DNA from 2 places in the Microbacterium sp. Y547 genome. Region 2 is predicted to be linked to the other one. Evidence: riboswitches for the same ligand, from Rfam matches in the RefSeq annotation. Region 2 holds a riboswitch; the other holds the start of a gene.
The links. A riboswitch is a leader RNA that binds a small molecule or an ion and turns the genes downstream of it on or off. The one in region 2 is predicted to bind thiamine pyrophosphate.
Positions count from the first base shown of each region.

Region 1: another riboswitch for thiamine pyrophosphate. It lies ahead of AC25Y0_RS08805 (ECF transporter S component); the one in region 2 lies ahead of AC25Y0_RS01325 (ABC transporter substrate-binding protein).

Region 1 covers NZ_JBYHFN010000004.1:353,865-369,549, reverse strand. Annotated here, with positions in the region: gene AC25Y0_RS08865 (ABC transporter ATP-binding protein) at 1-1,061, shown strand, start outside; gene AC25Y0_RS08860 (TIGR03943 family putative permease subunit) at 1,135-1,932, opposite strand; gene AC25Y0_RS08855 (Ig-like domain-containing domain) at 1,926-3,257, opposite strand; gene AC25Y0_RS08850 (permease) at 3,247-4,242, opposite strand; gene rlmN (dual-specificity RNA methyltransferase RlmN) at 4,313-5,590, opposite strand; gene AC25Y0_RS08840 (Cof-type HAD-IIB family hydrolase) at 5,681-6,532, shown strand; gene AC25Y0_RS08835 (SDR family oxidoreductase) at 6,570-7,418, opposite strand; gene AC25Y0_RS08830 (enoyl-CoA hydratase/isomerase family protein) at 7,415-8,191, opposite strand; gene AC25Y0_RS08825 (SDR family NAD(P)-dependent oxidoreductase) at 8,188-8,949, opposite strand; gene AC25Y0_RS08820 (DUF488 domain-containing protein) at 9,047-9,394, shown strand; gene AC25Y0_RS08815 (energy-coupling factor transporter transmembrane component T family protein) at 9,395-10,183, opposite strand; gene AC25Y0_RS08810 (ABC transporter ATP-binding protein) at 10,180-11,661, opposite strand; gene AC25Y0_RS08805 (ECF transporter S component) at 11,664-12,290, opposite strand; TPP riboswitch at 12,284-12,393, opposite strand; gene AC25Y0_RS08800 (D-alanyl-D-alanine carboxypeptidase family protein) at 12,433-13,914, shown strand; gene AC25Y0_RS08795 (DnaJ domain-containing protein) at 13,919-14,857, opposite strand; gene AC25Y0_RS08790 (hypothetical protein) at 14,916-15,431, opposite strand; gene AC25Y0_RS08785 (LssY C-terminal domain-containing protein) at 15,428-15,685, opposite strand, start outside.
Region 2 covers NZ_JBYHFN010000001.1:248,264-263,948, forward strand. Annotated here, with positions in the region: gene AC25Y0_RS01285 (M23 family metallopeptidase) at 1-80, opposite strand, end outside; gene AC25Y0_RS01290 (inositol monophosphatase family protein) at 285-1,082, opposite strand; gene AC25Y0_RS01295 (phytoene desaturase family protein) at 1,126-2,730, shown strand; gene AC25Y0_RS01300 (hypothetical protein) at 2,749-3,696, opposite strand; gene AC25Y0_RS01305 (S-ribosylhomocysteine lyase) at 3,851-4,324, shown strand; gene AC25Y0_RS01310 (diaminopropionate ammonia-lyase) at 4,321-5,430, opposite strand; gene AC25Y0_RS01315 (ABC transporter ATP-binding protein) at 5,448-6,197, opposite strand; gene AC25Y0_RS01320 (ABC transporter permease) at 6,194-6,973, opposite strand; gene AC25Y0_RS01325 (ABC transporter substrate-binding protein) at 6,970-7,989, opposite strand; TPP riboswitch at 8,015-8,123, opposite strand; gene AC25Y0_RS01330 (YkoF family thiamine/hydroxymethylpyrimidine-binding protein) at 8,162-8,785, shown strand; gene AC25Y0_RS01335 (NtaA/DmoA family FMN-dependent monooxygenase) at 8,787-10,103, shown strand; gene AC25Y0_RS01340 (ApeA N-terminal domain 1-containing protein) at 10,488-11,834, opposite strand; tRNA gene AC25Y0_RS01345 (tRNA-Tyr) at 11,979-12,063, opposite strand; gene AC25Y0_RS01350 (hypothetical protein) at 12,152-12,289, opposite strand; gene AC25Y0_RS01355 (FBP domain-containing protein) at 12,286-12,786, opposite strand; gene AC25Y0_RS01360 (glycoside hydrolase family 13 protein) at 12,914-14,791, opposite strand; gene AC25Y0_RS01365 (sugar ABC transporter permease) at 14,828-15,685, opposite strand, start outside.

The DNA of each region.
Region 1 (15,685 bases), on a different contig from region 2:
GCCGCGACGAGTTCAACACGGGGATCGTGCTCATCACCCACAACATGGGTGTCGTCGCCGACCTCGCCGACCGCGTCGTGGTGATGTACCAGGGCGATGTCGTCGAGCAGGCGACGGTCCATGAGCTCTTCACCGCGCCGAAGGCCGACTACACCAAGAAGCTCCTGGCCGCCGTCCCCCGCATCCGTCCCGCTGAGGTCAGCGAGCGCGAGCGCTTCGTGCCCGACCCCGCCGCCGAACCGGTCGTCGTGGCCAAGGACATGCGCATCGAGTTCCCGGGGCGGATGGGCAAGCCCCCGTTCGTGGCCGTGGACGGTATCTCGTTCGAGATCCGTCCCGGTGAAGTGCTCGGTCTCGTCGGCGAGTCCGGCTCGGGCAAGACGACCACCGGTCGCGCGATCGGCGGTCTGACCAAGATCACGGGCGGCTCGCTCAAGGTGCTCGGCACCGAGATGTACCGCGTCCGCGAGCGCACGTTCAAGCCGCTGCGCAGCCGGATCGGGTTCGTCTTCCAGGACCCGGCGTCCAGCTTCAACCCGCTGCTGACGATCGCCGAGTGCGTCGCCGAGCCGCTGGTCATCCACGGTCGTGCACGCAACCCCGAAGCCGCGCGTGCACGTGTCGACGAGCTCCTCGAGGCCGTGCAGCTGCCGCGTGCCTACGGTGATCGCTACCCGCACGAGCTGTCCGGAGGACAGCGTCAGCGCGCGAGCCTGGCCCGCGGACTCGCGCTCGAGCCCGAGCTGCTGATCGCCGACGAGCCGACGTCTGCCCTGGACGTATCGGTGCAGGCCCGCGTGCTGGACCTGTTCACCGAGCTGCAGCGCGAGTACAAGTTCGCGGCGCTGTTCATCAGCCACGACCTCGCCGTCGTCGACCTGCTCGCCGATCGCATCGGCGTGCTTCATCGCGGCAAGCTCGTGGACGAGGGACCGAACGCGCAGATCCTGCACGCGCCGAAGGCTGCCTACACGCAGCGCCTGCTGGCGTCCCTGCCCGTTCCCGACCCCGTCGAGCAGCGCCAGCGGCGCGAACTGCTCGCCTCGCTCACGGCGTCGTAACAGCGCACACCGACAGAGATGCCCCGGACCAGCGGTCCGGGGCATCTCTGTCGGTGGCCTCGTCTATCGAGGGTCAGTATTCGTAGGGCTCCGCGGGTTCATCGATCTGCTGGATCTCGACCGGGTCCAAGACGACTCCGGCGCCGTCCTCGTCGGCGGGCACGAAGCGCACGGTGGCCTCGACCCACCCGTCGACCGGGAACTCCTCGGCCCAGCCCTCGAGGCGCACCGGCACACTGACGGGCTGGGCATCCACCGTGCAGCACGTGACTTTGAAGCGAGAGAGCAGGAAAACGTCAGCCTTGTTCTCGGCGGGCATGACGAAGCCCGACACCGTGGCGGTCATGCCGGCGAAGTAGCCGGCATCGGTCTGGCGGGCCATCAGCGTCGCCCAGTCACCGAGACTGAGCAGATCAGCCGAACCGGTGCTGATGAGGTCCATCGATGCGGATCCGTCGAAGACGATGGGCGCACCGTCCCCGCTCATCGAGCGCTGTGATGCACTCGATGCGGAGAGGCTCGCCGGCGGCACGACGACCATCGCGGCCGTGAGGGCGCCGGTGGTCACCAGCGTGCCGATTGTCGTGGCGATCCCCCGCGCAGTCGGCCGACGGTCCTCGTGCAGGTGCCCTCGCCATACGAGCGCACCGGCAACGAAGAGCAGTGCGGCCACGGCGAGCACGATGGTGAAGACGAAGTAGCGGGGATGGATGTACAGGCCGAGCTGACCGGTCACGCCGAGGACGATCGTGATCGTCGCCAGCACCAGGCTGAGCACGACGCCATGCCAGCGCGTGACGAGCGCCGGGAGACTCGTCTCCGCGTGGGCGTCGTGGTCGTCGTGGTCGTGGGTGATATCTGCGTTCACCATCGCGCCCCTCTTCCCTCCCAGGTCGTGACGATGCGACCCGTCGCGCGTTCGACGATATGCGTGCGCGCGGGCAGCACCTCGACGGCGACGTACTCGCCGTTCGGGGACAGTGAGGTGGCCACGAGCGCCGCACCGTCCTCCGACGCATCGAACACGGTGCGCGCCGTTCCCGCGTCATCGACCTCGCGCAGCACCTCACGCGGCGCGGCCGCGGCGCCGTCGAAGATCAGTCGCCACTCCAACAGCAGATCGGTGTCAGGGATGACATCGACCTTCGAGACATGGGTCCTGTCCCCGATGCCCTCCAGCGACGACGGCGCGGGGCGGGTGCTGCCATCGACGAGATCGAAATAGCTCAGCACCCCGTCGCCCGGGTCGATCACCGTGCGCCGCACATCGTCAGAGGCTCCGTAGAGCACCGCGGCGCGGCCGAGCGGAGTGGGGTCTGTGCCTGCCAACGGGTTCGCGGCGATCAGATCGCCGCTCATCAGATGCGCGATCACGTCGCCTCGCTGTGGAAGAAAACTCCAGCGATCCACGCTCGGGATCTCGCCCTCGAGGTCGGTGACATACTGTGGCTCGGAATCCGGATCCACCATCTGCACCACGAGCGCGCGCGATTGGCGGAAGGCATCCGACGCGACGGACGTGAAGAGGTAGCCGACGGTCCCGCCGTCACTGGACAGGGCGATGTCCGTGATCGTCCCCTCGCCCGGAAGGCGCAATTCGCTGACGCCTCCGCCGCCGCTCGGCACGACTTCGAGCACGTTCCCGGTGCGGTCGGCGCGGGCCACGGCGAGGGTGCCCGCAGAGACCGCGTACGCGGTGATCCCGCTCGCGCGGTATACCGATTCGGGTTCCTCGTCGCCGAGCGTGGCCCGCAGGATGTCCTGCTCGCCACCCTCGCCGATCTCGCTCAACAGATACATCTGCGCCGGCGGGGTGCGAAAGCGCGTCGTCAGGACCGCCTGGCGACCGTCCCGGGCCGTGGCATCCACGGTGACGGTGTAATCGGTGTCGTAGTCCAGCCGCTCGGCGAAGTCCACGGCGACCTTGTCCGCGGCGACGCGGGCGCTCGCCGAGACGGGTGGATCCACGCGCACATCGGCGTCTGCGACTTCGGACAGCTGCCGGTTCGTGTCGATGACGACACTCTGCCGAGAGAACGACACGAGCGCCTCGGGAGCAACCGACGCCCCGGTGACCCGAAGGGGGGCGACGACGTTGAGCGCGCCGGCCACAACGGCGAAGGCCCCGAGCGAACCCACGATGACCCACAGCGCCCGCCGGTAAGCGCGCTCGGAGCGGGGCGCATCAGGCGACAAGGTTGATCACCAGCCCGATGCCGACACTGACCAGGGTGGTCACCGCGGCGATGGTGACGATCGTGCGCGTCGTGAAGGTCGTGCGCATGAGGGCGATCATCTTCACGTCGATGATCGGGCCGAAGATCAAGAAGGCGGCGATCGCTCCCGGCAGGAACGTCCCGGCGAACCCCAGGACGAAGAAGGCGTCGACGTTCGAGCAGACCGACACGATCAGGGCGAGGAGGATCATCGCGAAGATCGACAGGACGGGGTCGGATCCCACGGCGACGAGGACATCACGGGGGACGAACACCTGGATCGCCGCGGCGATGAAGGACCCGATGAGCAGCACCGGCATGATGCTGCTCGTCTCGCGGATGAATATCTCGATGCTCCGTGCCCAGCGGGATCCCCCGTGCGTGTCCTGGTCAGTCGCGCAGACCGCTTGGAACGACGTTGTGAGCAGCTGCTCGGGGTTCGGGTGCCTGCTGAACAGCCACCCCAGGAGATTCGCGATGAGGAATCCGCCCACGAGCCGGGCGACGAGGATGTGGTCGTCCCAGCCGAAGGCCTGATGCGTCGTGATGATCGTGACGGGGTTGAGAATCGGGGCGGCCACGAGGAACGTGATCGACTCCGCGACGGTGAATCCGCGCAGGATGAACCCTCGCGCCAGCGGCACATTGCCGCACTCGCACACGGGGAAGAACATGCCGAACAGCGAGATGAAGGCGCGCCGCAGGATCCCGTTGCGCGGCAGCCAGCGAATCAGGATGCCCGCGGGCAGCCAGACCTGGACGACGACCGAGAGGATGATCCCGAGCATCACGAACGGGACGGACTCGATCACGACGCTCATGCCGAGCGTGAGGAAATCCTGACCGGCATCCGGCAGCGGAATCGCATCGGGGGCGATCCAGCGGATGCCGACGACGAAGGCTGCGAGGGCGAGCGCGAGCGCGACCACGACGGGCGCGCGTCGCGTCGGGGGGAGGGCGCGCACAGCAGAATCATAGCGTTCCGGGAAGAGCGCTCCCGCACGCCGCCGTCACCGGCGAGCGCGCGGTGTCTGGTCACTCCTCGGCGGGTGTGGCGGCGGCGATCGTCGCGTCTTCCTCGGTCGCGACGAGCTGTCCGCAGGCACCGTCGATCTCTTTGCCCCGAGTGTCGCGCAGCGTCGTGGGAATGCCCTTCGCCTCGAGCCGGCGCACGAACTCCTGCTGCGCGGCGCGGGTCGACGACGTCCACACCGAGCCGGGAGTCGGGTTCAGCGGGATGGGGTTGACGTGCACCCAGCCGCGGCCGCGCTCGTTGAGCTTGTCGCCGAGCAGGTCTGCACGCCAGCCGTGGTCGTTCATGTCTTTGATGAGGGCGTACTCGATCGACACGCGGCGACCCGTCCGTTCGAAGTAGCCGCGTGCGGCGTCGAGTGCTTCGTCGACCTTCCAGCGGGAATTGACGGGGATGAGCTCGTCGCGGAGCTCGTCGTCGGGCGCGTGCAGCGACAGCGCGAAGGTCACTGGGATGTCCTCGTCGGTGAGCTTGCGGATGGCGGGAACGAGGCCGACGGTCGAGATTGTGATTCCGCGCGCACTCATGCCGAGTCCGTGCTTCTTGTCGACCATGACGCGCACGGCCTGCATGACCCGGGCGTAGTTGGCGAGGGGCTCGCCCATCCCCATGAAGACGATGTTGGTGACCCGCTCGTCGGGGTGCTCTCGCGGCCCGAGCTGGCCGTCGCGGATGACCCGGTTCGCCCGCACGATCTGCTCGATGATCTCGGCGGCCGACATGTTGCGGGTGAGGCCGGCCTGGCCGGTCGCGCAGAACGGGCAGTTCATGCCGCAGCCGGCCTGGCTCGACACGCACAGCGTGATGCGGCCGGGGTAGCGCATGAGGACGGATTCGACCAGGGCACCGTCGTGCAGCTTCCACAGGAACTTGACCGTGTCGCCACGGTCGGTCTGCAGGCGGCGCACTTCGGTGAGCAGCGGCGGCAGCATTCCGTGTACGAGCTCTTCGCGCCCGGATGCCGGCAGGTCGGTCATCTCGGCGGGGTCGTGTGTGAAGTGGGTGAAGTAGTGCTTCTCGAGCTGCTTGGCACGGAAACCCGGCAGGCCGAGCTCGATGACCTTCTCGACACGCTGCTCGGGAGTGAGGTCGGCCAGGTGCACGGGCGGCTTGCCGCGCTTCGGCGAGGCGAACTGCAGCAGCGGCCGACCCTCGGCGTCCTTCTTCTGCGTCCACCCCTCGGTGCGCGGGCGCACCTGTGGCGTCGTTTCTCGCGGTGTCGTCGAGCGCACGGGCGTGTCCCGCGGGGTCGTGGCACGCACAGGCGGCTGAGTCGTCATCCTTCGAGCGTAGGCGACGCACCTGGACGCCGGTCGACCGTCGCGGTCAACCCCCGGAGCGGCTGCGGGCTGGCGGGGGACAATGGAGGGGTGACTTCTCAGAGCACCGACCGCATCGTGTTCATCGACGTCGACGGAACGATCATCGACCACGACGAGTACGTCGCCCCCTCGACCGCCGCCGCGATCCGGAGCGCCCGCGAGCGCGGACACCTCGTCTACCTGTGCACGGGGCGCGCCCGGGGCGACCTGCACCCCACCGTCCGGGCGATCGGCTTCGACGGCGCCATCACCAACGGCGGGGCGACCGCCCACGTCGGGAGTGAGCGGATCCTGTCGCAGCTTCTGCCCGCGGCATCCGTCTCGCGGCTCGTGCGGTCGTTCCACGCGCACAGGATGCACTACTTCCTTCAGACCGACGACGAGGTGTTCGCAAGCTCCGGGATGCTGGCGCTCGTCCGCGAGCGCGCGCGAGAGGCGGGGGCCGCCCAGACCGACGAGCCGGAGGATTCGCTGGCCGGCGTCGGCAACCGGACGTACCGCGACGTCGCGGATGCCCCGCCCCACGAGATCACCAAGGCCGTCTTCGTCAGTGGCGACGACGATGCCGTGCGGGTGCTCGACGACGAGCTCGGCGACGAGTTCCACGTCGTGAACGGCAGCATGCCGCGGACCGGCGTGACGAGCGGCGAGATCGCGCTGCTCGGCACGAACAAGGGGTCCGCCATCCGGACGGTGCTCGAGCACCTCGGGCTCGACGCCGCCGACGCCGTCGGCATCGGCGACAGCTGGAACGACGTCGAGATGTTCGAGGTGTGCGGCACGGCGGTCGCGATGGGCAACGCCGAGCCGACGCTGAAGGCCCTCGCCGACCACATCACGACGACCGTGCGCGCGGACGGCGTCTGGAACGCCTTCCGCACACTCGGCCTGCTGGACTGAGGTCGCCGGCGGCGGGGCGCCCGGACGCGGATTCCCGCTACAGGAAGATGTCGGGGAAGAGCGCCGAATCAGGGGTGCCCGGCACGGCGGCGTAGCCCGCGAAGTCCGTCACACCGGCCGCCTCGAGCACGTCTTCGACGATGAGCGTCTGGCCCGTGTACGAGCGTGCGGGCTGCAGCATGACCTCGAACGCCGCGTCGGCATAGATCTCGGGCGTGCGGCTGACCCTCATCATCTCGTCACCGCCGAGCGCGAACTGCACGGCTGCCGTCGCGATCGTCGTGCGCGGCCACAGCGTGTTCGCCGCGATGCCGAACTCGGCGAATTCCGCCGCGATGCCCAGCGTCGCCATCGTCATGCCGTACTTCGCGAGCGTGTACCCCGTGTGCGCACCGAGCCACTGCGGTGTGAGGTTGAGGGGCGGCGAGAGCGAGATGATGTGCGGGTTCGGGGCGTCTTTCAGGATCGGAACCGCCGCCCGCGACAGCATGAAGGTGCCGCGCACGTTGACGTCCTGCATGAGGTCGTACTTCTTCGCCGACAGGTCGAGCGAGCGCGACAGGTCGATGACCGAGGCGTTGTTGACGACGATGTCGATGCCCCCGAACTCGCCCTGCGTCGTGAGGACCGCCTCGGTGACGTCGTCGTCGTTGCGCACGTCGCCCACGATGGGCAGCGCCTGCCCGCCGGCCGCACGGATCGCCTCGGCCGCCGTGTGCACGGTGCCCTCGAGCTTCGGATGCGGCGTGTCGGTCTTCGCCAGCAGCGCGACGTTCGCCCCCTCGCGCGCCGCGCGCAGCGCGATCGCAAGGCCGATGCCGCGGCTGCCACCCGACATCAGGATCGTCTTGCCGGCGAGTCGTCCGGCGGAAGGCGTCGTGGTCAAGGGGTCCCCTTCTGTCGGGAGCGTGCGGCGAACGCCGCGACGCGGGCCTGCGCTTCGGCGGTGTCCAGCGCCGCGCCGATCGTGCGTGCCTCTTCGGCCAGCTGCTCGGCATCGGTGCGGCCGGGCTGCGAGCGGACGAGGCGCTTCGCCTCGCCGTACGCGCGGTACGCCCCGTTCAGCCAGAACCGCGCGATCTCCTCGGCGCGTGCTCCGACCCGGTCAGGCTCGACGACCTCGGCCACGAGGCCCCACTCGAGCGCTTCCTGCGCCGAGAGCAGCCGGTCCTGCAGAACGAGCTGCAGGGCGCGGCGCTCGCCCACGGCGCGCGCGAGCTGCGTCGTGACGGACAGGTCGGGGGTGAGCCCGATATTGGCGTACAGACTGCCGATCTTCGAGTCTTGGCCGACGACGGCGTAGTCGCTCGTCATCAGGATCCCGAGACCCCCGCCCGCGGTCGTGCCGTGCGCCGCGGCGACAACGGGAACCGAGGACTCGACGAGCGCGAGGATGCCGCGATTGATGACGCCCGCGAGGTCGGCGATGTCGCCGCCCGTGAAGACCTCCTTCGCCATCGCGAGCACGTCGCCGCCCGCGCAGAACGAGCGACCGGCCCCCTCGAGGAGGATCGCCCCGACATCGGAGCGCGACGTTGCCTCGGCTGTCACCTCGGCCCACCCGTGGGCCATCTCGGCGTCGAAGGCGTTCAGGCGGTCGGGGCGGTTCAGCGTGATGCGCGCGAGGCCGTCATCGATCCGCAGCACGACACCGCTCATTTGGGTGCCATCCGGATCGACCCGTCGAGGCGGATCGTCTCGCCGTTGAGGTACTCGTTGTCGATGATCGCCATGACCAGGCGCGCGTACTCGTCCGGCCGCCCGAGGCGAGACGGGTACGGGACCTGCTGCCCGAGGGAGTCCTGAGCCGCCTGCGGCAGGCCCAGGAGCATGGGCGTTTCCATGATCCCGGGGGCGATCGTCACGACTCGGATGCCATGGCGCGCGAGTTCGCGCGCGACCGGCAGGGTCATCGCGTGCACCCCGCCCTTCGAGGCCGAATACCCCGGCTGGCCGATCTGGCCGTCGAATGCCGCGACGGATGCCGTGTTGACGATGACGCCCCGGCTCCCCTCGTCGGTGGGCTCGGTCCGAACGATCGCGGCAGAGGCCTGCGCGATGACGTTGTACGTGCCGATGAGGTTGACGCGCACGATCTTCTCGAAGGTCTCGAGCGGCGTCGGGTTGCCCTCACGGTCGAGCACCTTGGCGGGCGGCGCGATGCCTGCGCAGTTGATGACGACCCGCAGGGGGCCGGCCGCCGACGCGGTCTCGACGGCCGCGGCGACCTGCTCGGGCGACGTGACATCGGCGGGCGCGAAGGACCCTCCGAGTTCGGCCGCGACGTCGGCTCCGGCCGAGCTGGGCAGGTCGACGATCGTGACGGCTGCGCCTTCGGCGGCGAGGCGGCGCGCGGTCGCCAGACCCAGCCCGCTGGCGCCGCCCGTGACGAGTGCCGAAGCTCCGGTCAGATTCATGTGCTCTCCTTCGAACCGAGCGGCGTCCGCCGCGACATCGCATCCAGCCTATGGGCGAAGCCGTGCCCTCTCGGCGCGAAAGGTGTTGGATGGGAGCATGCAGCTGCAGCTCAAGCGCATCTACGCAGACGCAGAACCGGGCGACGGCTTCCGTGTGCTCGTGGATCGGGTGTGGCCCCGCGGCGTCTCGAAGGAGCGCGCGGCGCTGGACATGTGGGCGAAGGACGTCGCCCCCTCCGCCGCCCTGCGGGAGGCCTTCCACCACGGCGGCCTGCCGTGGGAGGACTTCGTGTCGGCCTACCGCACCGAGCTCGCCGGCAACCCCGCTGTCCGCGCGCTGCGGGCAGAGCTGCTGCAGCATCCGGTCTGCACGCTGCTGTTCGGAGCGCACGACCCACAGCACAACCAGGCCGTCATCCTGCGCAAGGTGCTCCTCGCCGAGTGATCACGACGGGCCGAGGATGAAGTTCCACGTGCCCGCCCACAGCGCCGCGCCGATCGCGATGAGAGCGATCGCGAGACCGATCCCCATGAGCGCCCACTCGCACAGTCCGAAGCGGGACTCGCGCGCCCACGTGCGCCGCGTAGGCGCCCCGAATCCGCGGGCCTCCATCGCCGTGGCCAGCTTCGTGCCCCGGCGGATCGAGAGCACGAGCAGTGCGAAGGCCATGCCCAGGAACCGCCGGGTGCGGCCGCGGTCGGCCACGCCGCGCGCCCTGCGGGCCAGCTCGAGGGCACGCCAGTCGTCGAGGAAGAGTCCGACCATCCGCAGGCCCGCGAGTGCCCCGAGCACGAATCGTGCGGGGAGCCGCACGATCTGCGCAAGGCCGTCGGCGAGGTCGGTGGGGTCGACAGTGACGAACAGCACGACGGACGGCAGCGCGATCGCCAAGACACGCAGTAGCGTCGCGAAGGCGAGCTCGAGCGAGCCGTCGCTGATCCGCACGACGAACCACTCGACGTAGATCTGGCCTGACGTCTCGCCGTAGAGCGCGATCGTGACGGCGGTGAGGGGCGCAGCGAGCCAGACCGGCCACGTCCGCATCCAGAACTCCCGCCAGCGCAGTCCGGCGAACGGCAGCAGCAGGCACTCGAGCAGCAGGGCGACCGCCGCCGAGACGGGGTCGAGGGTCAGCACGAGCGGGATCGCGATGAGCGCGCTCGCGCCGAGCTTCGCGACGGGGTTGAGGCGGGCGACGGCACCTGTGCGGGCCTGCGTGTCGAGCAGGGTCATGGCCGCGACCCCCGGGCATCCGGGTCGGGGCGGCGCATCCGCAACTGATCAGCATGCAGCGCCTCGACGACGTCGAGGTCGTGCGTGATCGTGATGATCGCCGAGCCTTCGTCGCGCAGGCGAGCCAGCAGAGCGATGAGCTCGGCCCACGTGCGCGCATCCTGTCCGAACGTCGGCTCATCGAGCACGAGCACCCGAGGCGCCGTCGCGAGCGCCGCGGCGACCGTGAGCCGGCGCTTCTCGCCGCCGGACAGCGTGTACGGATTCGCCTCCGCGAGACGCGCGAGGCGCAGCCGCTCGAGCAGCTCATCGACGCGGCGCGAGATCTCGTCTTCGGCAAGGCCCAGAGCGCGCGGGCCGATCTCGAGCTCGCCGCGCACGGTGCGCCCGAGCAGCTGGTGCTCAGGGTCTTGGAAGACCGTGCCGATGCGCGTCAGCAGCTGCCGCGACGACCAGCGGATGGGCGAGTCGCCCGCGTCGCCCGCGAGGAGCGGGTGCGCACGCAGGGATCCGGATGCCGGGGACAGGAGGCCCGCGAGGGTGAGCCCGAGCGTGGACTTCCCCGCACCGTTGGGGCCCGTGACGGCCAGGGCCGCGCCGGCGCGCACCTCGACCTCGAGGCCCGTCGCGACGGCGCGTCCGCGGACGCGCTGGACGGCGAGCTCCCGCGCCTCGAGCAGCACGGCGCCGGCGGGGCGAGCGGGCGCGGGCGGATGAGCGGGCGGGTGCCCCGGAACCCAGACGCCACCGGCGGCGAGCTCGACGGCGCGCCCGCGCAGCACGTCGTCGACCGGCCCGTCAGCCACGACGCCGCCCGCACCCAGCACGATGACGCGTGTCACGAACGGCAGCCACACCGCGACCCGGTGCTCGACGACGACGAGGGTCGCATCGTGCGCGTCGAGCATCGCCGCGACGGCCGTGCGCACTTCGGCGACCCCGTCGGGGTCGAGGTTGGCCGTGGGCTCGTCCAGCAGCATGAGTCCCGGCCTCATCGCGAGGGCCCCGGCGAGCGCGAGCCGCTGCTTCTGGCCGCCGGACAGCTGCTTCGTCGGCCGATCCAGCGCCACGTCGAGTCCGACCGCGTCGAGCGAACTCGCTACGCGCCGCCAGATCTCGTGGCGCTCGATGCCGAGGTTCTCGCAGCCGAACGCCACGTCGTCGCCGACACGGGCGAGGATGACCTGCGAATCCGGGTCTTGCAGCACGAGACCGGCCCGCCCTCGGGTCGCTGCAGCGGGCACGCCGTCGAGGAGCAGCTCACCCTCGGACTCCCCCTCCTCCTCGCCGCCGAGCACTCCCGCCAGTCCATGCAGCAGCGTCGACTTTCCCGAGCCCGACGCGCCGAGCAGCAGCACGCGCTCGCCGGGCTCGATGCGGAAGGTCGCGCCGCGCACGGCCCACGCGTGACGGGACGCGTGACGCCACCCCCACCCGCGCGCTTCGACGACAGCGGGCCGCGATGCGGTGCCCGGCACGGCTAGACGCGCACGCGGGCGGCGCGCCCGGACGCGAAGCGGTCGAGCGCGCCGGTCGCCGCGAGGCCCCTCGCGAGCACCCAGGACAGCGCACCGGCGATGACCGCCCCCGAGATGAGTGTGCTGATCATGTAGACGACGGTGAAGGTCACATCCGCTCCGGGATACCACAGGAGCAGGTTGTTGATCCCGCCGGCCAGCGCGGCGCCCGCGCCCGCCAGCACCGCGACGGGGAGCGACCAGCGCTTGTAGAAGAAGAGCAGGAAGATCAGCTCGGCGCCGAGTCCCTGCACGAGACCGGCCTCGATCGTGAGGAACCCGCCCCACGTATTGCCGACGAGCGCCGACACGACAGCGGCGAGGGTCTCGGTGTAGATCGCGGCGCCCGGCTTGCGGATGATGAGCGCTCCGAGCACGCCGGCGAAGAGCCACGGACCGTCGAGCAGGCCCTGGATGCCCGGCGCGAGCGGTTCGAGCAGGGTCTTGGGACCCAGATAGCCGATGTTCCACAGCAGGAAGATGAGTCCCGCCGCGACGCCGATGACGCTGGCGACGACGATGTCGACGACTCTCCACCGCAGGCTGCGGACGGTCGTCGACCGGGTGGATGCGGACGTGGCTGTAGGCATCGGATGCTCCTCCCTGCGCCGGCATGATCCGGATCAGGTTCGACGGTCGAAGCGTGGATCGCTTCCTCTCAGCCCGGCTCACCGGACTCCCGTGGTTGTGCCGATGAGTATATCCGTGTGACCTGCGTTGTACCGTAGGCGGGTGACACCCGACATCACCCCGCCCCCGACGCGACGCGCGCTGCGCAAGCAGGCGGCGAACCGGTCGGTGACGGCGACGCTCGAGCCCGACGCCGCTCTCGTGGTCGCCGAGACGACGACCGAGGTCGCCCTGCCCTCCCGCGCATCGGCGGGCACGAGCACGGGGCCCACCGTCGGCGGTCGCGCGCTGACCTGGGTCGACCCGGCCGCTCTCGGCACGTCGTCGGCTGTCACCGAGGCTGGGCCGGACCTGCTCGCGCGCGCCCCGCGGCGGTCGCCGCTGCGTGCCAGTGTGCTCATCCCGGCTTCACTCGTGACACTCATCGTCGGCGCCTACGCCGCCACGACGCTGCTGTGGCCGTTGCACGCCGTCGCACCGACGGTCGAGGCGATCGGCGTGCAGCCCGTCGCCGCAGCCGAGGCCGCTCTGCCGTGGCCTGAGGTGGGCGCGGCCGCCGTCGCGGTCGAGGGCTTCGACACACAGCTCGCGTCGATGCCCGAGCAGGTCAGCATCGCGAGCATCACCAAGGTCGTCACGGCGCTCGTGGTTCTCGAAGAGATGCCGCTCGCGCTGGGCGAGGCCGGACCGGAATACCAGTTCACCGGCTTTGACCGCGCCCGCTACTGGCAGTACCGGGCCAACGGCGAATCGGCGCTCGACGTTCCCGTCGGCGCCTCTCTGACGCAGTACCAGATGCTCGAGGGCATGCTCATCGGCTCCGGCAACAACTACGCCGATCGCCTCGCCACGACGCTGTGGCCCACCGACGACGTCTTCGCCACAGCGGCGAACGGCTGGCTGCGCACGCACGGTATCGAGGGCATCGAGGTCGTCGAGCCGACGGGACTGGATCCGCGCAACGTCGCCACGCCGGCGGCCCTGCTGACCCTCGCGCAGAAGGCCCTCGCCCACCCGGTGATCGCCGAGATCGTCGCGAAGCGCTCCGTCGACCTTCCCGGCGTGGGCGTCGTCGAGAACACGAACCGCATGCTCGAGGACCCCGGCGTCATCGGCCTCAAGACGGGCACGCTGGACACCTGGAACCTGCTGACGGCGAAGGACATCATGGTCGGCGACACCCGCGTGCGCGTCTACGCGTCGGTCCTCGGACAGCCCGACGGCGAAGCGCGCGTCGACGTCTCACGTGCTCTCTACGCTCAGCTCGAGGCCGAACTGCAGCCGCGCCCGTCGGTGACGGCGGGCGCGACCGTGGGGCGGGTGACGACGGCGTGGGGCGCGAACTCCCCCATCGTGACGGCCGAGGATGCCACCGTCGTGCTGTGGAACGGCAGTGCCGCTGACGTGTCGACCACGTTCGACCTCGGCGAGGCACGTGCGAAGGGTGACACCGTGGGCGAACTGTCGGCTGTCGGGCCGCTCGACCAAGCCGCTGTGCCGCTGCGTCTGGCCGAAGACATCGAAGACCCGGACGCCTGGTGGCGGCTGACGCACCCGCTCGAGCTGTTCGGACTGACCCGCTGATCGATCAGGCGAAGCGCACCGTCTGCTGAAGACGCGTGCGCACGTCGAAGACCTCGGTGCCGCCCATCGGTCGTGCACCGGCGATGCCGCGACGAAGGATCGTCGTCAGCGCGCTGCGCGACACGATCGCGACGGGCGTGCCGCGCACCTTGCCGAGCTCGTCGATGGGGTGGGCGACATCGTCGTCGGGCAGCACGACGATCGCCCCTCGGAACCGCACGCCCGCGGCGCGCGCCACGACGCGGGTGCGGGCGACGAGAGTCGCAATCGGCGCCCCGGTGACGCCGTCGCCGATGAGCTCGCCGCGGCGCAGTCGCACCGGCGCGCCCGTGTCGATCGACTGCACGGAGTAAAGCCCGCTCGGGCCGAGCACGATGTGGTCGATCTTGGCGTCGGGTGCGTCGCTGCGGCCGGCCGCGCGCACGTCGTGCCAGACGGTGTAGCCCATGCCGAGATCGGCGACGATGCGGGCCGTCGCCTCTTCGGCGAGCGCATCGGCGAGGAGCTCGCGCACGTGGTGGGGCGCTGAGCGCACGAGGGCGGGGTCGTAGGGATCGTCCAGTTCGACCCCGCGTCCGACCCACTCGCGCATCAGCTGCAGATAGCGCTCGCGGTTCCACCCGCCGGGGTGACCGTGCGACCGGGCGCGGGGCCGCGTGTCGGCGGTCGGTCGCGGCGGCCGCCACCCCGCGGCATCCTGCGTGAAATCCGGCGCAGCGTGCGCGCCGAACCCGTGACCGCGGTCGTACGCCGCCCGCGCGTCACTCGTGCCGACGAGCTCCCACGCACGCTGCACCTGCACGAAGACGGTCGCATCGCCTCCCGTGTCGGGGTGCGTCTGGCGCAGACGCAGGCGATAGGCGCGGCGCAGCGTCTCATCGTCGGCATCGGGAGCGACGGCGAGCACGTCGTAGGCCGACGCCGAGAGTGGACTGTCGAACACGCACCCTCCCGAGCGGATGCCGCGGCCGCGGCGGCTTACAGGTTATGCCACGTCGCCTTCAGCGTCGTTCGGTGCGACGCGCATAGGCGGCGGCACCGCGGCTGGACAGCGCCAGCAGGATCAGGATGTCCAGGCTCAGCGACACGAAGGTCGTGCGCAGCGTGATGTCCTGACCCTGCGCCCACCACGCGACGAACGACGACGTGATCGAGATGACCGAGACGAGCATGACGATGATGCGGGCGACGTTGCGCCCGCGAAAGACCAGCACGCCGAACGTCAGATCCAGCAGCAGAGTGAGCGCACCCACTCCCACGATGAGCGCGATGACCCTCTGGCCGGTCACGGAGTCCTCGCGCATCGACGCGAGCTCGTCGGCGTCGGGCAGCATGAGCCAGTCCCAGCCGAACGCGATGCCCAACAGCAGGACCGCCCCGGCGATCACACGCAGGATCACCAGCACGAACCCGGCCACGATCGGGGCGGGTCGGCGCATGCCGGGGTCGTACCCGGTGGGCACGAGCAGACGCGAGGCCGGTTCGAAGGCGGGGCGCTTGTGTGGCATCTCGGTCATGTCGTCACCTCCGCGATGGCGCGCACATCGATGATCGGCAGGTCGCCGTCGGTGCGGATGCTGTCGCCGCCGCCGTTGCGCGAGTGATAGCCCGTCGAGAAGTCCCGGATCACGTCGACGGTGACACGGGGATCGGCCCCGGTCACGGTCTGCACGATGTGGTCGCGCTCGACGTCGGTGTCCGCGTCGATGCGGTGCGTGATCTGCAGGGTGAACAGCGACAGCCCGACGCTCGTGTCGAACGTTCCCGCCGC
Region 2 (15,685 bases):
AGCGCGGCTGCTACCGAACGGCGCTGAGCCTCATCGCGTGGGTCCGCCGCGGTCGCTTCGGCCGTGGGGCCGGACGTCAACGTGGAGCGGTTCGACCGGCGCGTGGACGCAGGCAGAGCCAAGGGCGTGTCGGGCTGCAACAGAGTCGGGGACTTTCGGATCGTGTCGCCTCGGGTAAGGCGGCGGAACGGGCTTCATGCACCCCCGCCCGCGAACGCGCGAAGGTAACGATCGGGTAAACACTACCCCCCGCCGCCTGGGAATGCCATGGACGGGTTTGCCGCTCACCCCCGCGCGCGCTCGAGAAGAGGCCCGAACAGCCCCGGTCCGGCCGCGACGAACAGGTGCCGATCGAACGGATCGACATCGTCGTATCCGCCCACGAGGCCCCCGGCCTCCTGCACGAGAAGCGCGCCGGCGGCGTGGTCCCATGGCTGCAGTCCGCGCTCGAAATAGCCGTCGTAGCGACCGGCGGCGACATAGGCGAAGTCGAGCGACGCAGCCCCCGCACGGCGCAGGTCGCGGGCGATCGGCATGACGCGGTCCACCCGCGCGAGGTCCCCGACGTGCGTTTCGGGGTTGTAGCCGAAACCGGTGGCGAGAAGTGCTCCTGCGGAGGGCGGGTCGGCGACGACCGCGAGTCGCACGTCGCCAAGCCACGCCCCCTCTCCCCGCGCGGCGCGGAAGAGCTCGCGACCGGCCGGGTTGTAGACGACGCCGGCGAGGGCGCTCCACGAGGCGGGGTCGGGTTCGCCCTGGACCGCGGCGATGCTGACGGCGTAGGTCGGCACGCCATAGGCGTAGTTGACCGTGCCGTCGATCGGATCGACGATCCAGGTGATCCCCGACGTGCCGGACTCGACGCCCGACTCCTCTCCGAAGAACCCGTCGTCGGGCCGGGCTTCGGCCAGGCGACGCCGAATGAGCGCCTCGACTTCGCGGTCGGCGTGGGTGACGATGTCGGCGAGCGCCGACTTCGTCGCGGCGATCGCGACCCCTTCACTACGGCGGAGTCGAGCAAGCTCCCCCGCCTCCTGGGCGATCGCGATGGCGAGGTCTTGGAGTTCGATGACCGAGGGCATCCCTCCACGCTACCCGGCGCGTGCGGGCCGATAGCGTGGAGGGATGGCCGATGCAGTCCACTCCTTCACGCACGACGTCGCGATCGTCGGCGGGGGCCACAATGCCCTCGTCGCCGCCGCCTACCTCGCGCGGGCAGGTCACAGCGTCGTCGTCCTCGAGCGCCTGGAGGGTGTCGGCGGTGCCGCCGTCTCGGAACGCCCGTGGGCCGGGGTCGATGCCCGCCTGTCGCGCTACTCGTACCTGGTCAGCCTGCTGCCACCGCGCGTCATCGCCGACCTCGGCCTCTCGATCGAGCTGCGCCGGCGACGCTACTCGTCGTACACGCCGGTTCCCGACGACCCGGCACGCGGCATCCTGATCGACAACGGCGATGCCGGGGCGACCGTCGCATCGTTCCTGCGGGCCACGGGCGACGCCGTCGAGGCCGAACGCTACGGCGCCCTCATGAGCCGCATCGAACCCTTCGCCCGCAGGATCTTCCCGACCGTTCTCAAGCCGCTCGCCCGGCGTGCGGACGCCCGCCGCCTCATCAGCGACGACGATCTGTGGGCGGCGCTCGTCGACACCCCGCTCGGCACACTGCTGCGCGATTCGCTCCAGACCGACATCACCCGCGGCATCGCCCTGACCGACGCCCTGATCGGCACGTTCGCAAGCGCCGACGACGAGAGCCTCCGCCAGAACCGCTGCTTTCTGTACCACGTCATCGGCGGGGGCACGGGCGACTGGGACGTCCCGGTCGGCGGCATGGGGCGCGTCAGCGCTGAACTCGAGCGCGCGGCGCGCGACGCGGGCGCCGACATCCGCACGAACGCCGATGTCGTCTCCGTCTCGCCCGATGGCGAGGTCGACGTGGACATGAGCGGTGTGCGGCAGAGCCTGCGCGGCCGGCTCGTGCTGAGCGGCGTCGGCCCCGCCGTGCTCGACCGCCTGCTCGCCGCCGGCGGCGCCGAGCTGCTCCGCCCCGTTTCGCCCGCGCAGCCCGAGGGGGCGCAGATCAAAGTCAACATGCTGCTGCGCCGGCTGCCGCGACTGCGTGACGACTATGTCTCGCCCGAGGCCGCGTTCGCCGGCACGTTCCACATCAACGAGACGATGAGCCAGCTGGATGCCGCGCACACGGCAGCGCTGGGCGGACGCATCCCCCATCCTCTTCCCGCCGAGATCTACTGCCACTCCCTCACCGACCCGAGCATCCTGGGCGCCGAGCTGCGCGAATCGGGCGCACACACCCTGACGCTGTTCGGGCTGCAGGTGCCGCATCGCATCATCGACGACGCCGATCGCGACACCGCTCGGACCGAGCTTCTGGACGCCGCGACCCGCTCGCTCGACTCGGTGCTGGCCGAGCCGATCTCCGACCTCGTCTACGAAGCGCCCGACGGCACGCCGTGCGTCGAGGCCAAGACCACGGCCGATCTCGAGGATGCACTGGGCATGACCGGCGGCGACATCTTCCACGGGCCGCTGTCCTGGCCGTGGGCAGGCGATGACGAACCCCTTGACACGCCCGCGCAGCGCTGGGGCGTCGCGACGCCACACCCCGCCGTGCTGTTGTGCGGTTCGGGGGCGCGACGCGGCGGTGCCGTCAGCGGCATCGGCGGCCACAACGCCGCGATGGCCGCCCTGGAGCTTCTCGCGCGCTGACGACGGATGCCGCGGGCGTCAGCCGCGCGGAGGCAGCGGCGGGGGCGGCGGAAAGCCCTCGTAGCCGGCAGGCGGGGCCTGCGGCGCAGCGGGCTCGGGAGCCGGCGCGGGGTGTCCCACGATGTGCGCCCCCGGCGAGGGGTACCCCGAGTAGTAGGCACCCCAGTCGGGCTGCCCGTCGGGCATGATCGGCAGCGGCGTGACGCCGTCGATGAACGTCGGCCACGGCAGCTGCGGGGGCTGGCCCTGCGGCTGCTGCTCGCCGTACCCGGGCGCGGGCGGGAGCTGCGCGGGGTGGTGGGCCGGCGAGCCATAGACGTCGTGCGCGGGCGCCTTCTTGGGAGCGAAGAGCACGTTGACCAGCGGCACGAGCGCAGTGCCGACGGCGGCGAGGATCGCGACGGCCACGATGACGCGCCAGTACAGATCGGTGAAGGTGACGTACTCCCACAGCACGAGCGGTACCGACAGCAGCGCCGCGAGGCCGACCACGAGCGAGATGGTGATGACCGTGACGACCTGCGTGAAGCCCGTCACGTAGCGGCGGGATGCCTTCATATAGAGGCGGATGTGCAGCAGGGCGAGCTGCACGATGAGCACGATGACGAGGTACTGCACGAACCGGCCGATCCCCGAGTACGCGTAGCGCTCGGGCATCCAGATCATGACGGCGCCCACGAGCAGCAGCACGACCCAACCGACCATGCTGGAAAGCGCGAACCATGCGGGGCGGCGCTCGGCGAGGTGTGCGTCGAGGATCGCGACGCCGGCGAAGCCGACCAGCAGCAGGATCGTGAGGAACGCGCGCCCCACGATGCCGTTCTGCTCGCCGAGGAAGATCCACACGACGCACACGATCGCGGCGGCGATGAGTGCGCCGATGGCGACCCAGATCGCGGCGCGGAGAAGCGATGAAGGCGAACCGGAACGCGTCGGCTCTTCGGTCGGATACCCGGACACGGTCATCGTCGCTCCTGTCTTCTCACGGGCGGGGCCCGCCCCCATCCTGGCACGCACCACCCATCGGCGCGGTGGGGAGTTTCGCCCATCCCCCGCCCCGCGGCATCCGGATCGAAGAAGATCTGATGGGATGGACACACCGCATCGCGAGGAGGACCTGATGGCCGAGATCGAGAGCTTCACCCTGGACCACACCGCCGTGAAGGCGCCGTACGTGCGTCGGATCGGGGTCGAGCACGGCCCCTCGGGCGGCACGATCACGAACTTCGACGTGCGCTTCGTGCAGCCCAACGCGGGAGAGATCCCGACGGCGGGGCTTCACACGCTCGAGCACATGCTCGCGGGGCTGCTGCGAGACCGCATCGACGGCGTGATCGACATCTCTCCGTTCGGCTGCCGCACCGGCTTCCACCTGCTCATGTGGGGCGAGCCGGCTGTCGCCGACGTCGTCGCGGCCCTCACGAGTGCCCTGCGATTCATCGCCGACGAGGCCGTCGAATCCGATGTGCCGGCCGTCTCAGCGATCGAATGCGGCAACTACCGGGATCACTCGCTGCACTCGGCACGCGAGTGGGCCAAGGTCGTCCTCGACGACGGCATCAGCCTCGACGCGTTCGAACGCGTCGGCGTCTAAGCGTCGAGGTCCGGCAGTGGGTTCGCTGCTCGGCCCTCGGTACTGAGCAGCAGCACCGTCGCCTCGGCCGTGAGGGGCGTGGTCTCGCCGGGCGCGAAAGATGCAGCGGCGAGCGCGCGTGCGCCCGCGAGGGTCGCGGCACCGCACGGCCCCGCATCGACCCCGAGCGCCTCGAGGTCGCGCACGGCGCGCGCGGCGGCGGCATCCGTCACCGTCACGGCCGCATCAAGGCCGGCGTGCAGAACGGGCCAGCCACCGGTCGTGGGAGTGCCGCAGTTGAGCCCCGCCATGATCGTCGACGCCGTCTCGACCGTCACGGGGCGCCCCGCACGCAGCGACTCGAGGATCGTCGGCGCCGCCGTCGGCTCGACGCTGAGCACCGTGGGAGCCGTCTGACCCGAGCGGTAGTGGCGCACGACGGCCTCGGCGAGCGAGCCCACGCCGACGGGCACGACGACGACATCTGCGCGGGCTCCCACAGCTGCGAGCTGCGCGTCGGCTTCGGTGACGAGTGTCGAATACCCCTCGACGATCCAGTGCGGAACCTGCTCGTAGCCCGGCCACGACGTGTCCTGGATGAGCACGTCAGCATCGCCCACGGATGCCGCGGCTGCGGCGACGACGTCGTCGTAGGGTGCATCCCGCTCGATGCGCTGCGCCCCTTCGGACTCGATCGCCCCCTTCGCCGCCGGTGAGATGTCGGCCGGCGTGTGGATGCGGGCGGGGATACCGAGCAGGCGTGCCATGTGGGCGACCGCGCGGCCGTGGTTGCCGTCGGTCGCAGCGACAAGGCGCACAGGCCCCGACGCCCGCAGGCGCTGCTCGAGGTCGGCGAGAGGCAGCGCCCCTCGCTCTCCGACCCGCTCGGTCAGCGCCCGGGACACGGCGTACGAGGCCCCCAGGATCTTGAACGCGGGAAGCCCCAGGCGTGAGGCCTCCTCTTTGATGAAGACGCGCGCCACGCCGAGCTCACGCGCGAGGTCGGGCACCTCGACGAGCCTCGTGACGGCGTACCCCGGGAGCGAGGCGTGGAAGCCGCGGATGTCGGGCGAGCGTTCGGTCCGCCAGTGACGGGCGACGGGGTTCAGATAGGTATCGACGCTCATGACGCGAGCCTACGCACCTAGCCCGCACGCAGCAGGTCGCGCAACCTCTCTTCCAGGGCGGGCACGCGCGGGTCGGTGACGAACCCTTCGCCACGCGGGATGTCCCGCGTCACGACCGTCTCACCGACGATCCGCGCAGGGCGGCGTGACATGACGTACACGCGGTCGGACAGCCGAACCGCCTCGCGGATGTCGTGGGTCACGAGCAGAACGCTCCACCGGTGGGTCGCCCACACCGCCAGCAGCCATTCCTGCATCTCGTCCCGGGTGATCGCATCCAGCGCGCCGAAGGGCTCGTCGAGCAGCAGCAGCGGTTGGCCCTGCACCACGGTGCGCGCGAGCGACACCCGCTGCCGCATGCCGCCCGACAGCTGCCGGGGATAGCGCCGCTCGCTGCCGGACAGCCCGAAGGCGTCGAACAGCTCACCGGCGCGACGCCTCGCTTCGCGCCGCCCGACGCCTGCCACCTCGAGACCGATCGCGGCGTTGTCCAGAGCGCGCCGCCACGGCAGCAGGGCATCTCGCTGCGGCATGAAAGCGAACGGTCGCTCCCCCGCCGACACGGGAGCGCCGTCGAAGAGGATGAGGCCGGAATCGGCGGCGAGCTCCCCCGTCAGAAGCGAGAGGAGCGTCGACTTGCCGCTGCCGCTCGGGCCGATGAGGCTCACGATCTCGTCGGGCGCGACCGACACGGTCAGATCATCGAGAACCGGCACCCCGTCGAAGCTCTTGCGGATGCCGGTGAGCTCCAGGCCGCCGGCACTCATCGCGCTGCTCCCTTCTCGACGCGCAGCCACGGCAGCACGAGGCGCTCGATGAGCCCGACGAGACCGTAGAGAAGCAGGGTCAGCACGGAGCTGACCGCGACAGCGGCGAGCACGAGGTCGGTGCGGAACACGTTCTTGGCACTCTGCATGTAGACGCCCAAGCCCGCGACTGCGCCGGCGTACTCCGCGAAGATCGCCCCTACGACGGCGTACGTGATCGAGATGCGCAGCGACGAGAAGAACGACGGCATCGCCGACGGCAGTCGGACCATGCGGAAAACGGTGCGCTTGCCCGCCCCCATCGATCGCAGCAGGTGCTCGGCGTCGGGATCGGCTGATGCGAAACCGCGCATGAGTCCCACCACCATCGGGAAGAACGTGACGAACGCGACGAGCAGCACCTTCGGAAGCAGGCCGAACCCGAACCACAGCACGACCAGTGGTGCGAGCGCGATGAGCGGCAGGGTCTGGCTCACGATGAGCAGCGGCATCGCCGCTCGGCGCCCCAGCACGAAGAAGTCCAGGGTGGTCGCGGTGACGACGGCGAGCGTGATCGACAGCGTGAACCCCAGCGCCGTGGCTGTGAGGGTGGGAAGAGTGTGCCGCAGCAGCACGTCGCGCTCGCCGAACCCCTGCTCGAGGATCCGGAGCGGCGACGGAAGCACTCCACCCGCGACGAGGCCGGCGTTCGCGACGGACTGCCACACGATCAGGATCGCCAGGGCGGCGATGACCGGCGGAAGAACGACGGCGGCCGAGCCGCGGATTCTGCTCACTCGAGGTAGTCGGTGGAGTAGTACTCCGACCAGTCGGGCGCCTCGGTCACGGTCTCACCCGATGCGTCCGTGAGGATGCCGTTGTCGAGGAGGAACGCGCCGAAGTCCTCCCACTTCTCGGGCACGACTTCGCCGATAGCCACGCCTTCGGCGACGAAGTACTGCTCTGCGAGCAGCTTCGCGCTGCGGGTGACGAGCTCTTCGGCGGCCGCGAGCGTGTCCGAATTGGCCTCGATCAGGATGCGGGCCGCCTTCTCGGGCTCGGCGGCGGCGTACGAGTACCCGCGCTGCAGGGCTGCGACGAACGCCCGGGCGGTCTCGGGGTTCGCCTCCAGGTAGGCGTCGCTGGAGATGATCCCGGTCGAGTGCAGATCGGGTACGCCGTAGTCCTGGTACCGGAACGCGCGATACGGGTGTCCGTCGATGTCCGCTTGAATGTCCTCCCACGTCGAGACCGAGAGCGTGAAATCGATGCGGTTCTGGCTCAACGCCTCGTAGGCACCGGTGTCGAGCACGACCTCTTCGAAGTCGCCGTCGCCGCCGTCGCCCTGGATCACGGCGCGCGCCAATGCGCCGTAGAGCGGCGAGCCGAAGCCGCCGAACACTCCGCCGTCGAGATCCGCGGGTCGCTCGACGTCGTCGCGGTCACCGAGGATCACGAGCCGACCCGTGTCGGACTGCGTCACCTGAAAGACCGACACGACGTCGCGGCCGGCGGTGCGAGCGAGCTGCACGCCCGCCTGACCTGCCAGCCCGAAGTCCGCCGAACCGGCAGAGACGAGTTCGGGCACCGAGGTCGAGGCATAGGGCAGGATCTCGACGTCGAGGCCCGCGTCGTCGAAGTAACCGAGCGCGTCGGCGACGTAGACCCCGATGTGGTTCGTGTTCGGCGCCCAGTCGAGCGCGAACGTGACCTTCTCGGGGTCATCGGGCGAGGCAGCCGACCCGGTGGCGCACCCGGCGAGGCCGAGCGCGAGCGCGAGGGTGGATGCCACGAAGGCGTGGTGTTTCCGCATGGGTGTGCCCCTCTGATCGGGCACGGGTGAAGAAGAGATGCCTCCCTGCGCTGGCATTACCCAGATCAGGTTCGACGGTCGAAGGTTGGAGCCTTCCTCTCAGCCCGGCTTACCGAGCTCCCGTGTCACGACGAGCGTAGCCGATTCCCGGCAGCGGCTATGGTGGTGCGTCATGCCCCCCACGACGGATCAGAACCCGCTCACTCCGACCGAGTACGGGGTGGGCGCGCGCTTCACCCTCTCGGTCTACGACTCCGCCTATGTCGACGTGATCCTCGGGGCGCTCTCCGTAGCCGACGCGAGCGCCGTGACCGTCGAAACGAACGACATCTCGACCTTCGTGGGCGGTGCTGAGGCCGATGTGCTGCGCTATCTGCGCGACGTCATCGCCGCCGCGGCCTCTGGCGGAGCACACGTCTCGGCGGCGATCCTGCTCTCCCGAGGCTGCCCGGGCGAACTGCAGTGCGAGCTGCCGGCGGGTGTGGATGCGCTCGGCGCGGAGCCCGTGCAGCTCGAGGCCACCGGCATCCGTGCGCGCGCCCACTGGTCGCTGTATCCCCTGCTCGACGGGGGCACCGACGGCGACCACATGACGGCGATCTACGACGCGATCGAGCAGGCGAAGCAGGTGGGCGTGTACTCGGGTTCAGACCACTACGCGACGCGTCTGGACGGCGATCTCGCCGACGTGCTGACGACCGTCGCGAACGCCTGGATCGCGGTGGGACGCACCGTGCAGCATGTGACGACCCACGTCACCATCTCGCTCAACAGTCCGACGCTCGCGGCGAGCTGACGTGTCCAGGCGCATGCACCTCGTCGCGATGGTGAATCCGCCGACGAGCCAGTACGCCGAGAACTGGCGCAATCCGCTCGGAAGAGCCGACTGGCTACGAGGCGAATTCTTCGCTGATCTGGGCCGGATGCTCGAACGCGGCCGGTTCGACATGATCTTCTTCGCCGATGCTCTGGCGGTCCCCGAAGACGCAGACGGCAGGGTCGACACGACCCTGGCGACCGGCGGGAAGGGCAGCATCTACCTCGACCCGATCTCGCTCATCTCGCTCGTGGCGGGAGTGACGAGTCGGATCGGACTCGGAGCCACCGTGTCCACGAGCTTCGCGCCCCCGTACACGATCGCCCGCCAGCTCTTGACCGTCGACCAGCTCTCGGGCGGACGCGCTGCGTGGAACATCGTGACATCCACGACGGATGCCGAGGCCCGCAATCATGGGCGCGATTCCATCGCGGGGTCGGCCGCTCGCTACGACAACGCCGACCGCGTCACTGCAACGGTCATCGACTTGTGGAACAGCTGGGATCCGGATGCCCTCGTGCTCGATCGCGAAGCACGCAGGTTCGCGGATGCGCAGCGCGTACACCGCGTGCCGCCGCGGGGCGCCGACCTGGCGCGCGGGCCGCTCACGGTGCCCGCGAGTCCCCAGCGCCGCCCCGTGCTCATGCAGGCGGGCGCCTCACCGCGCGGGCGCGATTTCGCGGCGCGCTGGGCGGAGGTCGTTTTCGCGATCGGGGACTCCGAAGAGCAGATGCGGGCCTTCCGCGAAGAGCTGCGCGGTCGCGCCGAGCGGGATCACGGCCGCGATCCCGACGCCATCCGCGTCCTGCAGGGCGTGCAGCCCGTACTCGGATGGACCGATGCCGATGCCCGGACCAATCTCGCTGGGCTCCGCGCACAGATCTCGCTCGACGACGCCCTGGTCAAGCTCGCGCGGTTGCTCCACGCCGAGTCACTCGATCCCACGGCATCCGCCCTCGAAGTGCTGAGGGCGCATCGGGGAGCGACAGGAAGCGTCGCGTTCGAGGACATGCTCGCCGCGGTCAGCGCCGAGCGCGGCTACACCGTCGCTGATCTCGCCATCGAGCAGGCCATGAACCAGCTGCATCCTCAGCTCGTGGGCTCACCCGAGAGCGTCGCGAGCGAACTTGAGCACTTGTTCCGCAGCGGTGCCGCCGACGGATTCATCGTCATGCCCGCGCTCTATCACTCGTCGTTCGAAGACTTCGTGAACGGTGTGGTGCCCGAGCTTCAGCGACGAGGTGTCTTCCGTACCGAGTATTCGGGACCGACGCTCCGCGACCACCTGCACCCCTGAGCGGGACCAGCCGCGCGGCGCGAAGCGCTCTCCGGCTGCGACAACTGGCCGGTGGCGCAGACAGAAGAACCCCGGGCGCTGGGATTCTCCAGTGCTCCGAGCCTTCTTGATGTGGAGCTTGCTGAGGTTGTGCCCGAACTTCTTGCGGATGTGCTCGGTGCTCTGAGCGTTGGACAGTTCCGGGGTGGCACCTTCTACGTACCTTTCGAGGGAAGTCGAAGGCGAGAGATTCGAAGGCAAGCTGGACAACATCCGGCAGTGTGGATTCACCTGCACGCCGGTGCGAAGATCAAGTTCTCGAGCAGCCACATCATCGACTATCAGTACGCGGACGAGATGAACGCGCCCGCCCAGAAAGAGATCGCAGCCTGAGCGTCGCTCGGACTAGGCGGGGCGATACTCTCCGCTGAGCGGGTCCCTATCCAGACGGTCCCGCAACACCTGGTGGCTGCATCCGAGCTTTGAGGCGAGCCAATATCTGAGCATCAAAGCGTTCTCGCGATACGCGTTTGCGATCGTCAGGATGTCCGGAGTCGGGTTGTCGGCGTGCTTCACGCCCATGTAGCTCAGTCTCGATCTCGTCTTCCATGCCTCCACATCTGGCACGGGGACGACGGACATGTCCGCGACTATGACATCCATCGCGTCGTTGTAACTGATCTGTCCTCGTGAGTTCAACCCAGAAGGCGTCTGCTCGCTGGCGAGTTGAAAGCCCAAGGCCTCCACGGCAATCCCGGTCTGCATTACGCGGGTCTCCGCAAACATCCCTCGCTGGTCGATGACGCCGGTAAGAGGGAGCATCGAGCGCTCGTACTCCCGCCGAATCCGTATCCAGCGCTCTACACCAGCTGACCCAATGTCATCAAATGTGAACAGGAATCGTGGTTCCGACTTCCACGGCTCGTGCAGCCGTAGACGATGTGTCACGACCTCGTTCCATTCCATGTCGGAGCCTGGAGCAACCCTCCTGTTGGTGTCGGGATCGAGCGGCCGAACCTTTCCAACCTCGATTCGCGAGTACCCAAATTGCCTCCAGGCGGACAGCGAGAGCAGATCCTGCACGGCGCGATGCGGTGCCAGATGGTTTTCCCAAGGCTCTGCTCGCACCGTCTCGGTAACGAGTTGAATGACGTCGTGTGTTGCGATCGTTCCGGGAGTCGGCACTGACGTCCGCCACGATGGTTGCAAGGAGAGATTCTTGGCTCTAGCTAGGCGTGTTGCGTCTGGGGAGCGCAGAGTGATGTTGTACTCGCGCGACCGACTCACAGCGTCAGTCTTGACCTCGGTCGTCGTGCTGCTGATGCTGGTCCACGCGGCCAGTCCCGGCATCTCGGTCCGCACGCCGTTGATCTTGTCGATGTCCATTTGGCGCTGGCCGAGAACTGCATAGTTGGCCACGACCCGTCCGAACCCGGCTCCGTTCGAGTTAGATGAGGATGCCGTCGGTCTGCATCCGACCAATACGACCGAGCCCAGGTGGTCGTAGAACAAGATGTTGGGCGGTGGCGCATAGCGATACTTGGTTTGTTCCGGATCGTCGCCGTACATTACGCCGCTGCCAAACCACCTGGCGTAGGGGTCATCTCGGCCGAACAGCCCCTTGGTCGCGATTGTGAGCTGAACGGATTCCTCGGTTAGTTCTAGCATGACGGCGATCTCAGGCGTATCGGGGTCGCCGTCGATCATCCACCCGATGCGTGGCTTGCCCTCGACAAGCACGTTCTTGCTCATACGGCCATGATCACGCGTATCACCACGAATGTCGCAACCGACACTGCCGCGAGAGGGTTTCCGGAGGGGACGGCCTGATCATCCTCCATCAACGCCAGAGGCCCGGACTCGCAAACTTCTGCGAGATTCCGGGCCTTCTTGATGTGGTGGCGAGTGAGGGATTCGAACCCCCGAATGCTGAGCAGTCTGATTTACAGTCAGATCCCTTTGGCCGCTTGGGTAACTCGCCGGGTGCGCACCCGCCCGGCTTTATCAGGCGAACGGAGGCGCGATCCATAATCTTACGCGCATCTTGCCGGTGTTCGAAATCGACTCGCTCAGGTGCCGATACAGCTGAGATCCATGCCGCCCAGAGCGCTCGGCGTGCGCAGCATCGCGCCCGCGCATCGGCAGGTGGCAGCGGCGACATCCACCGCATCGCGAAGGAGCGCATCCCACTTCTCGGCGGCCGTCACCGACGTGAGCCCGCCGTCTCGAGCACTCGGGCGACAAAGGACTCGACCCGCGCGCGGGTGCCGTCGATCCGGCGATCCACACTCGCGCGGATCTCGCTCGGCGCGAGCGGCGCCGCCAGCCGCACGTTCTCGTGGCACGACAGGTCGGAGCAGATGTAGGTGCCGATGCTGTCGCCGTGCTCGCCCGCATCGCCCGCTTTGCGGGCCGTGAAGAGCGCCACCTGATCGGCCGGCTGCATCGTGTGGCAGAGGTTGCACATGGCCGACCGCGCGAGGGAGGACCCCTCGGCGGCGCGCAGCACCACTCCGTGCGGCTGCCCGTCGATCTCGGCGACGATGTAGCCACGCGAGCGCGTGCGGGGATCCCGCCACGCATAGAAGTCGAGGTGGTCCCAGTCGGCGATGACGAAGTCTGCCGGCACCGTGAGCAGCCGCAGGTCATCGTGCGATGCGTTGGCCATCGCGGCTCGAAGTCCGACTTCTGTGAGCGGGCGCATCCCCTCAGTCTACGAACGCCGCTCCGCTAGGGGCCATGAGACGGCAACGGGGCCCAGCGGCGGCATCCGCCCGGTCGCGACCCGGTGTCACGCGTTCTGCACGCGGGCACCCGCCTCGCTCCGCCGCTCAGGCGGGAACGCGCACGCCGGGCAGCGACCACGCGGCGAACGCGGGACCCTCGGCCGAGAGCGCGACGGAGCCGTCCGCCGCCCGTGCGAGCGTCGCCTCGCCGACGAGCAGCGACGCGGCGGCGTCGGGCACGGCGCCGGGAGCGAGCTCGACATCGGCGTCGCCGCGCGTCGCGAGCACGACGACCGTCTCGTCGGCCGACTCACGGGCGAACACGACGGTCTCGTCGTCGACGTGCAGCCATCGCAGCCCGCCCGTGCCGAGCACGGGGTGCGCGCGCCGCAGCGCGATGTGCGAACGGTACAGCGCGAGCCGCTCGGCGACGGCGGGTTCGTCTTCGCTCCCCCACGGCATCGGTGTGCGGCTCGACTCGCCATCGACCCCGACGAGCCCGTACTCGTCGCCCGCGAACACGACGGGCAGTCCCGGCAGGGTCATCGACAGCCCGACGGCGACGGGGACCGTGCCCGGCGCCGCATTCGTCGCGAACCGCGCGGTGTCGTGCGTATCCAGCGGCTGCATGTTGCCCAGGCGAACGCGCCACGGGACTCCCGCAGTGAAGCGCACGACGGCGTCGACGAACTGGCGCGCGGTGTAGCGCGGGATCCCCCCCAGCGGCTGCGTGAAGAACCACGGCTCGGTGCACTCCGCACCCTCGGCCGTGAGATAGGACTGCCCCGTCGGCTCGGACAGCCACCCCCACAGCGGCCGCGTGAACGACGGGTACGTCATCGCCCCGTGCCATCCGTCGCCATGGAGGTCGCTCGCGGCGTCATTGGTCGATTCGCCGAGCAGGATCGCGTCGGGGTTGATCTCGCGCATCGTCGCCTGCAGCAGCTGGCGCACCTCGGCGTTGAGGTCGATGTCTCGCAGGCGCCCCGTCATGTTCGCAACGTCGATGCGCCATCCGTCCGTCGAGTACGGCGGCTTGAGCCATCGCGCGACGACCGAGTCCGGTCCGTCGACGAACGCTTCCCGCAGCTTGGGCGACGCCCAGTTGAACTTCGGCAGGCTCGCAACGCCCAGCCACGACTCGTACCGGGTGTTGCCGTCACGGAAGTAGTAGAAGTCTTCGGTCTCGGCGCCGGGGTGGCCGAAGGCCGAGGTGAACCACTCGTGACGGTCACCGGAGTGGTTGCTCGTGAGGTCGCCGATGACCCGGATGCCGCGGGCGTGCGCCGCGTCGATGAGCCGGATGTACGCCTCATCCCCGCCCAGCAGCGGGTCGACCGAGAGAAAGCTCGACGCGTCGTAGCGATGATTGGATGCCGCGGGGAAGACCGGGGTGAGATACAGGACGTTCACCCCGAGCTCGACGAGGTGGTCGAGCTTCTCGGTGATCCCGTCGAGGTCGCCGCCGTAGAACTGCTGCGAGCGGCCCGGCGAGACGGGGTCGACGGGGTCGTCCCACGCGGCCGGCTGCGCCCACTCCGGCACGGCACGGGCATCCGCCTGCGCCGACCGCGCGAACCGGTCGGGGAACACCTGGTACATGACCGCGTCGTAGAGCCACGCGGGCGGGGCGGGATAGGCGACCAGTGCGAAGTCGTCGGCGTCGAGCGTCTCGATCTCGTGCAGGCCGGTCTGGTTGAGCCACTGCACCCGTCCGTCTTCGTGCACGAAGACCCAGCGGTAGCCGTGGCGCGGGTTGTGCACCGTGACGGGTGCCTCCCACCAGTCCCAGCCGTCGGATGAGCCGATGAAGGCGGCAACCGTCCAGCTCGGTTCGTGATCGGGGTTCGACCGCGTGCGCACGGCCCGCAGCGGCCCGTACCCGTGCGGCACGCGAACGCGCACCTGCACGGTCTCGCCGAGTTGCGGTGTGCCGTTCGAGACGTAGAGCGGTGAACCGTCGTGGTGGGGCTGAAGGGTCATGATCGCCAGCCTGCCTCAGATCCGCGGCATCGCCGGCTACTTGACAGCGCCCGCGGTGAGTCCACCGACGATGTACTTCTGCAGGATCAGGAAGAGCGCCATGACCGGCAGGGCGGCCATCACCGCTCCCGCCGAGAACGCACTCCAATCCGCGTAGCGGGGATTGGAGACCATCTTCGTCAGACCCACGGCGAGGGTCTGCTTCTCGGGTTCGATGAGGATGACGCTCGCGATGACGAATTCGCTGAACGACGCGATGAACGACAGCAGCGCGACGACCGCGAGGATCGGGGCAGCCAGGCGCAGGATGATCGTGAAGAAGATGCGCGCGTGACCGGCGCCGTCGATCTTGGCCGCTTCGTCGATCGAGGCGGGGATCGTGTTGAAGAACCCGTACATGAGGTACGTGTTCACGCCGAGGGCACCGCCGAGGTAGACCATGATCAGGCCGAGGTGGGTGTCGAGCCCCAGCGCGGGGAACCAGTCGCCGATCGCCGACATGAGAAGGAACAGCGCCACCACGGCGAGCAGCTGCGGGAACATCTGCACGATGACGATCGACACGAGGCCGATCCGTCGCCCCGTGAAGCGCATGCGCGAGAAGGAGTATGCCGCGAGGCCACCCAGGAACACCGTGCCGACGGCCGTGACGCTGGCCACGACGAGCGTGTTGAAGAACCAGTTCACGTACGGGTTGTTGGGGTCGCTCAGCATCCGCATGTAGCTCTCGAAGCCGACCGTCGAGAAGAGCGCGTTGGAGCCGGTGAGCGTGCCGCGGGGGTTGAGCGATGACGACAGCACGAACAGCAGCGGGAACGTCGAGAAGATGATCATCGCGATGCCGACGAGGTGCCGCCAGCCGGTCGCGCGGAACCACTGCCCGAATGTCTTGGG